DNA from 2 places in the Oceanithermus profundus DSM 14977 genome. Region 1 is predicted to be linked to the other one. Evidence: riboswitches for the same ligand, from Rfam matches in the RefSeq annotation. Region 1 holds a riboswitch; the other holds the start of a gene.

The links. A riboswitch is a leader RNA that binds a small molecule or an ion and turns the genes downstream of it on or off. The one in region 1 is predicted to bind S-adenosylmethionine.
Region 2: another riboswitch for S-adenosylmethionine. It lies ahead of OCEPR_RS04125 (O-acetylhomoserine aminocarboxypropyltransferase/cysteine synthase family protein); the one in region 1 lies ahead of OCEPR_RS05345 (methylenetetrahydrofolate reductase).

Annotation. Positions count from the first base shown of each region.
Region 1 is NC_014761.1:1,093,601-1,096,995, forward strand. It holds gene OCEPR_RS05340 (thiamine pyrophosphate-dependent enzyme) at 1-539, shown strand, start outside; gene OCEPR_RS05345 (methylenetetrahydrofolate reductase) at 595-1,461, opposite strand; SAM riboswitch class I at 1,503-1,604, opposite strand; gene dtd (D-aminoacyl-tRNA deacylase) at 1,661-2,125, opposite strand; gene OCEPR_RS05355 (DegV family protein) at 2,146-2,988, opposite strand; gene serA (phosphoglycerate dehydrogenase) at 3,128-3,395, shown strand, end outside.
Region 2 is NC_014761.1:823,660-827,054, reverse strand. It holds gene OCEPR_RS04130 (homoserine O-acetyltransferase family protein) at 1-16, opposite strand, end outside; gene OCEPR_RS04125 (O-acetylhomoserine aminocarboxypropyltransferase/cysteine synthase family protein) at 18-1,292, opposite strand; SAM riboswitch class I at 1,370-1,477, opposite strand; gene udk (uridine kinase) at 1,606-2,226, shown strand; gene OCEPR_RS04115 (DUF5693 family protein) at 2,223-3,395, shown strand, end outside.

The DNA.
Region 1 (3,395 bases):
GCAAGAAGCTGAAGGGGAAGACCGAGCACCGCAAGGAGATCGCCGAGATCCTGATGATGCACCCCGACGTCTTCGTGGCGCAGACGACGGCGGCCCACTTCAACCACTTCTACAAGGCGGTCTTCGCGGCCAACGAGTACGAGGGGCCCTCGGTGCTCATCGTCTACACCACCTGCCAGCCGGAGCACGGCGTGGCCGACGACGCCTCCGCGCGTCAGGCGCGCCTGGCCGTGGACAGCCGCACCTTCCCGGTCTTTGTCCACGACCCCCGCAAGGGCCAACGCCTGAGCGAGCGCCTCGACCTGCGCATGAACCCGGCGATCTACGACGACTGGTACACCGACCCCAAGACGGGCAAGCCGCTCACCTTTATCGACTTCGCCCGCACCGAACAGCGCTTCGCCAAGCACTTCGACAAGGACGGCAACCCCAGCGAGGTGCTGCTCGCGGTCCAGGAAGAGCGCCTCAAGAACTGGCGCCGCCTGCAGGAGCTCGCGGGCATCCTCGACAAGAAGAAGCAGAAGGCCGCGGGCGACTAGCCGGCGCCGAACGAGCGCCGCGGGGCTCCGGTCCCGCGGCGGTTTTTTGCCGGGATCAGCCGAGCCGGGCCCCGAGGGGCTTCAGCATCTCCTTTAGCAGCTCCACCCGTCCCAGCGGGTAGAGGTGGGCGCCGTCCATGCCCGCGGCGTGGAGGGCGCGCAGCACGTCCTGCGCCGCGCGCATGCCCGCCGCCCGGCCCTCCCGCTCCAGGTCGGCCACCAGCGCCTCGGGCACGCGCGTCCAGCGGGCGACGTTGCGGGCCATCTTCACCGAGCGCAGCGGCAGCACCCCCCAGAGGATGGGAACGGGGCTCTTTCCCCCCAGGGCGTCGAGGAAGGCCGCGGCGGTCTCGGGGCAGAAGACCGGCTGGGACTGAGCGAAACGGGCCCCCGCCTCGACCTTGGCCCAGAACTTCTCGGCTTCCGCCGCCAGGTCCGCCGCCCCCGGGTTGACGGCCACCCCCGCGGTCAGGTCGGGGGCGCCTTCGAGGCTCCCGCCGCTGAGGTTCTCGCCGCGGTTGAGGCGCGCGATCGTCTCGACGAGGCCGACCGCCCCGAATTCGTAGACGGGCCGGGCCCTCGGGTGGTCCCCGCGCTCCGGCGGGTCGCCCCCCAGCACCAGGACGTTCTTCACCCCCAGCGCCCAGGCCCCCAGCAGGTCGGCTTGCAGCGCGATGACGTTGCGGTCGCGCGCCGTCAGGTGGGGGATCACCTCGACGCCCGTGTGGTGCTGGATCAGGTGGGCCAACATGATGCTGTTCATGCGCAGGTTGGCCATGGGCGCGTCGGAAACGTTGACGGCGTCCACGTAGCCGCGCAGGATCAGGGCCTGTTTGAGGGTGGGGGCGGGGTCGGCGCCGCGGGGCGGGTCCACCTCGGCGGTGAGCACGAAACCGTGGCCAAGTTTGTCGGTCAGGCGCATCGGGGCTCCTTCCTCCTCACCGGAGGAGGGAGGCGGCTCCCTCCTCATCGTTCCCCTGGGGGGCTGGCATTGGCACCTTGCGGGGTTCCCGCCGGTTGCCGCGGCGTCGTCGGGCCAGTTCCCTCGGCCGCTCGGGATGAGGAGCGTACGCGCTGGCGTACTGGGTGGAAGTATACCTATGCAGTCAGGGCTTGTAAAGCTAGGCGCGGCGGCTGCGCTTGCGGTCCTCGCTGTCGAGCCAGATCGTGACCGGGCCGTCGTTGACGAGGGCCACCCGCATGTGGGCGCCGAACTCGCCGGTCTCGACGTGCACCCCCTGGCGCAGCAGGGCCTCGACGAAGCGCTCGTACCAGCGCCGGCCTTCGTCGGGGTCGGCGGCACCGGTGAAGGAGGGCCGGTTGCCCTTTCGGGTGTCGGCGTAGAGGGTGAACTGGCTGACGACCAGCGCCTCGCCCCCGGTGTCGAGAAGGCTCCGGTTCATCTTGCCCGCTTCGTCGGGGAAGATGCGCAGGTTCACGACCTTGCGCACCAGGTAGTCGAGGTCTTCGGCGGTGTCGCGGCGGCCGGCCGCGAACAAGACCAGGAGGCCGCCGGCGATTTCTCCGACGACCTCGTCCGCTACGGTCACCCTGGCTTCGGAAACGCGTTGGATCAAGGCCCGCATGGGGGCATTCTACGCCGGCGCTAGAGGCTGTAGGCGTAGTAGCCGTAGATGCCGGGGCCGGTGTGCGAGGCGATCACCGCGCCGATCTCGGAGGTGTAGACCTCCTCGATTCCGCCGCCGAGGGAGCGGATTTCCTCGCGCAGGGCGTGCACGGCCTCCTCGGCGCCGGTGTAGAGGTAGAAGACGCGCACCTTTTCCCGCCCCTGGGCCCACTCGCGAAACGTCTTGACCATCTCCTTCAGCGCCCGTTTTTCGCCGCGGGCGCGGCCCGCGGCGTCGACGACGCCGTCCCGAACCGTGAGGATGGGCTTGATGTTGAGCAGGTTGCCCAGGAAGGCCTGGGCGCCGCCGATGCGGCCGTTCTTGCGCAGGTAGTCCAGGGTGGCCACCACGAAGCGGACGATGTGGTCGTCGCGGATGCGCTCCAGCTCGCGCACGACCTCTTCGAGTTCCGTACCCTCGCTGAGCAGTTCGTGCGCCCGCAGCACCATCATGCCGATGCCCGCCGAGGCGGCCTGCGAGTCGAAAACCTGCACCCGGCCGCCGTACTTCTCCGCGGCGATGCTGGCCGACTGGAAGGTGCCCGAGAGCTTGGAGGAGATGTGAATGGAGAGGACCCGGTCGGCGTGCTCGAGCGCCTCGGCGTAGGCCACCTCGAAGTCCTGCGGCGAGGGCTGGCTGGTCGTGGGCAGGTCGGCGCCCGCGGCCACCCCTTTGAACAGGTCCGCGGGGGTGATCTCCTCCCAGTCCTTGAAGGTCTTTCCTTGAAAGTGGACGTACAGCGGCACGACGCGCACGCCGATGCGCGCCCGTAGTTCAGGGGGGATGTCGCTGGTGGAGTCGGTGACCAAGGCTACGTTCATGTCTTCCTCCCGTAAGGCTCTGGCTTGCGCTCTCAAAGCAGCATACCGACCGCCCGGGGGCGAACGTTGAACCGGGTACAAGGCGGTGCGGCGGGCGCGGTTGAAGTAAATATGCACCGGTGTTAGGCTTTGATGCATCATGTGGCGCGTGCTCGTGACCGACGAAATGCACCTGGGTGACCACGATCACCCCGACCTGCAGCTCGACTACCGTCCGGGAATGCCGCGCGAGGAGATCCTGGCCGGCATCGCCGAATACGACGCCTTGATCACCCGCAGCCGCACGCAGGTGGACCGCGAGCTGCTGGAGCGGGCGGAGCGGCTCAAGGTGATCGGGCGCGGGGGCGTGGGCGTGGACAACATCGACCTGGACGCCGCTTCCAGACGCGGCATCCTGGTGATCAACG
Region 2 (3,395 bases), 270 kb from region 1:
AGACGAGCGTCGCCACCCTACCCCTCCAGCGCCGCCGCCAGGTCGGCCTTGAGGTCGTCCGGGTCCTCGAGGCCGACGCTGAGGCGCAGCATCTCCGGCGCCACCCCGGCGGCCTCCAGCGCTTCGGGCGCGAGCTGGGCGTGGGTGGTGGAGGCGGGGTGGATGATCAGGGTGCGGGTGTCCCCCACGTTGGCCAGGTGGCTGACGAGCTCGAGGCGGCCGAGCAGGCGCACCGCCGCGTCGTAGCCGCCGCGGAGGCCAAAGGTGAGCACCGCCCCCGGACGGCCGCCGAAGTAGCGCTGGGCCCGCGCGTAGCTGGGGTGGTCCTCGAGCCCCGGGTAGTTGACCCAGTCCACCTCGGGCCGCGCCCGCAGCCAGTGCGCCAGCTCGAGGGTGTTCTGCACGTGCCGCTCGGCCCGGAGGGCCAGGGTCTCGACGCCGAGCAGGAGCAGGAAGGCGTCGTGGGGGCTGAGCGCCGGCCCCACGTCGCGCAACCCGCCCACCCGGGCCGCGGTGGCCAGCACCGCCGGCTGGAACGCCTCGGTGGGCACCAGGCCGTGGTAGCTGGACTGGGGGGTGTCGAGGAGCGGATAGCGGCCGTTCGCCCAGTCGAAGCGGCCGCCGTCGACCAGCGCGCCGGCGATCGCCGCCCCGTGGCCGCCGATCCACTTGGTGACCGAGTGCAGCACCGCCGCCGCTCCGTGCTCGAGCGGCCGGAAGAGGTAGCCGCCCATCCCGAAGGTGTTGTCCACGAAGACGGCCACCCCCGCTTCCTCGGCGGCCTCGGCGATGGCGTCGAAGTCGGGGACGTGGAGGGCCGGGTTGGCGAGGCTCTCCAGGTACCAGACCCGGGTCCTCCCGTCGGTGAGTGCCAGGAACTCCTCGGGGCGCGCCTCGGGGCTGGTGAAACGGGTCTCGATGCCCAGGCGGGCGAGGGTGACCTTGAACTGGTTGACCGTGCCCCCGTAGAGGCCGGGCAGGCTCACCAGGTTGTCGCCCGCCTGCAGCACCGCGGTGAGCGCCAGGAACTGGGCGGCGTGGCCCGAGGCCACGGCCAGCCCCGCCGCGCCCCCTTCGAGGGCGGCGAGCCGTTCCTCCAGCACCGCCACCGTGGGGTTGCCGATGCGGGTGTAGATGGGCCCCGCCTCCTCGAGCGCGAACAGCCGGGCGGCGTGTTCGGCGCTTTCGAAGACGAAGCTGGTGGACTGGGCCACCGGAACCTGCCGGGGGCCTCCGGGCTCGGGGTCGTAGCCTGCGTGCAGCGCTAGGGTTGCGTACCGGTACTCGGGCATACCTGCTCCTTTCCGGGGAAAGAAAACTCCCCTTTCCGTTCGCTCTCTCGAAGACATCAGGAAAGGGGTTGCCCTTTCCCTTATCTTTCCCGCTCGCGCGGGCCGGAATTGGCACCAAGGCGTGGGTTTCCCCACCGGTTGCCGCGGTTTCACAGGGCCGGTCCCTCCACCGCTCTGGATAAGAGAACGCACCGGATTTTGGCCGCGCTCGGCGCGGTTAGGGCGAAGTCTAGCGGCTGCGGCCGCCGCTGTCAAGCACGTCCGGCGCGGCCCCATCCGGCTCACGCCGGCGGCTGGTATAAAGGGGAACGGCATGGAACGATTCGTCATCGGCATCGCGGGCGGCACCGGCAGCGGCAAGACGACGGTCACCCGCCGGGTGATCGAGGTGGTGGGCAAGGACCGGGTGGCCCTGCTGCAAATGGACAACTACTACAAGAACCAGGACCACCTGACCTTCGAAGAACGCACCCGGATCAACTACGACCACCCCGACGCCTTCGACATGCCCCTGTTGATCGACCACCTGAGCCGGCTGGTGCGCGGCGAGCCGGTCGAGAGCCCGCTCTATTCCTTCGTCGAGCACACCCGCGCGCGCGAGACCAAGCCCGTGGGCCCGGCGCCGGTCGTGGTGCTCGAGGGCATCCTCGCCCTCTACGACGCCGAGCTGCGCCGCCGCATGCACCTCAAGGTCTTCGTCGACGCCGACCCCGACGTGCGCTTCATCCGCCGCCTGCGCCGCGACGTGGACGAGCGCGGACGCAGCCCCGAGTCGGTGATCGAGCAGTACCTGAACTTCGTCCGCCCCATGCACATCGCCTTCGTGGAACCCAGCAAGCGCTTCGCGGACGTGATCATCCCCCACGGCGGGCACAACGAACCGGCGCTCGAGATGCTGACGAGCCGGATCCACCGCATCCTGGGGGCCGCGTGAAGAAGTTCCTGCACCTGCTGATGGCGCTCGCGTTGCTGCCCTCGCTGGCGGCGCTCCACGCCCGCTGGCAGGTGGAGCGCCCCGGCCCGGTGGTGCTCACCCTCGACGGCCAGGCGGTGCGCGAGGAGGCGCGGCTGCGCGGCCTCGACCTGGACGACCTGCTCGACCGCTACCGCGACCTTGGGGTGCGCGGCCTGGGCGTCTACGAGCTGCGCACCCAGGACTGGGTCGAGCGCGGCAAGGCGATCTACGCCGACGGCAACCTGCTGCGGCTCATCCACCCGGGCGGCGGCTTCGAGCCCGGTTGGTTCTACCTCTCGCCGCGGGATCCGGAGGAGCTCGAGCGGATCGCAAAGGCCTGGACGCTGCCCCAGCACCGCGTCGCCTGGCTCGACCGGGTCTGGATCGGCTTCCCCAAGGACGTGCTCACGATGCCCTTGGGGCCGGACCGCGGCTTCATCCTCGAGCGTTACCGCAAGGGCAACTACATCGTCTACCGCCCCTACAACGACCGCCTGCGCAGCTGGCCGCCGCCGCTGCCCGAACCGGTCCAGGCCGTCGTCTTCGCCGGCGAGGAGGTGCTCGGCTACCCCGACCGCCTGGACGCGACGGCGCGGCTGATCACCGTTCCGGTGGGCTTCGTCGAGGGCGCGCAGCAAAAAGGGCTGCTGCGGATCGCGCTGGACCACCCGACGCTGCGCGTCTTCAGCCTGCAGGCCGAGTGGCAGCTCAAGCTCAGCCCTGAGGCCGCCGCCGAAAAGTACCTGCTGGCGGCGCGCGAACGCGGGCACCAGATCCTCTACTTCCGCCCCTGGCCCGACCCCGAGAAGACCGAGCGCTTCATCCGCCGCGTCGAGCAGGGGCTGAAGGCGAGCGGGATCGCGCTGGGCGAACCCGCGCCGCGCACCCTGGAACCCCCGGCCTACGCCCGGTTCGCCTGGGTGGGCGTCCTCGCGGGGCTGGGCCTCTTGGCCCTCGCCTTCCCGCAGCCCCTCGGGGCGCTGCTGGCGCTGGGCCTGCTGCTGGGCGGCTTCGCCTACGCCGGCGGAGCGGCGGGACCGCTGCTCGCGGCCCTCGTCTTCGCCCCGCTGGGCTTCGTGCAGTACCGCCGGGGGCTTGCGGCCTGGCTCGCGGCGCTGGGCTACGCCCTCGTCGGGGCGGCCTTCCTG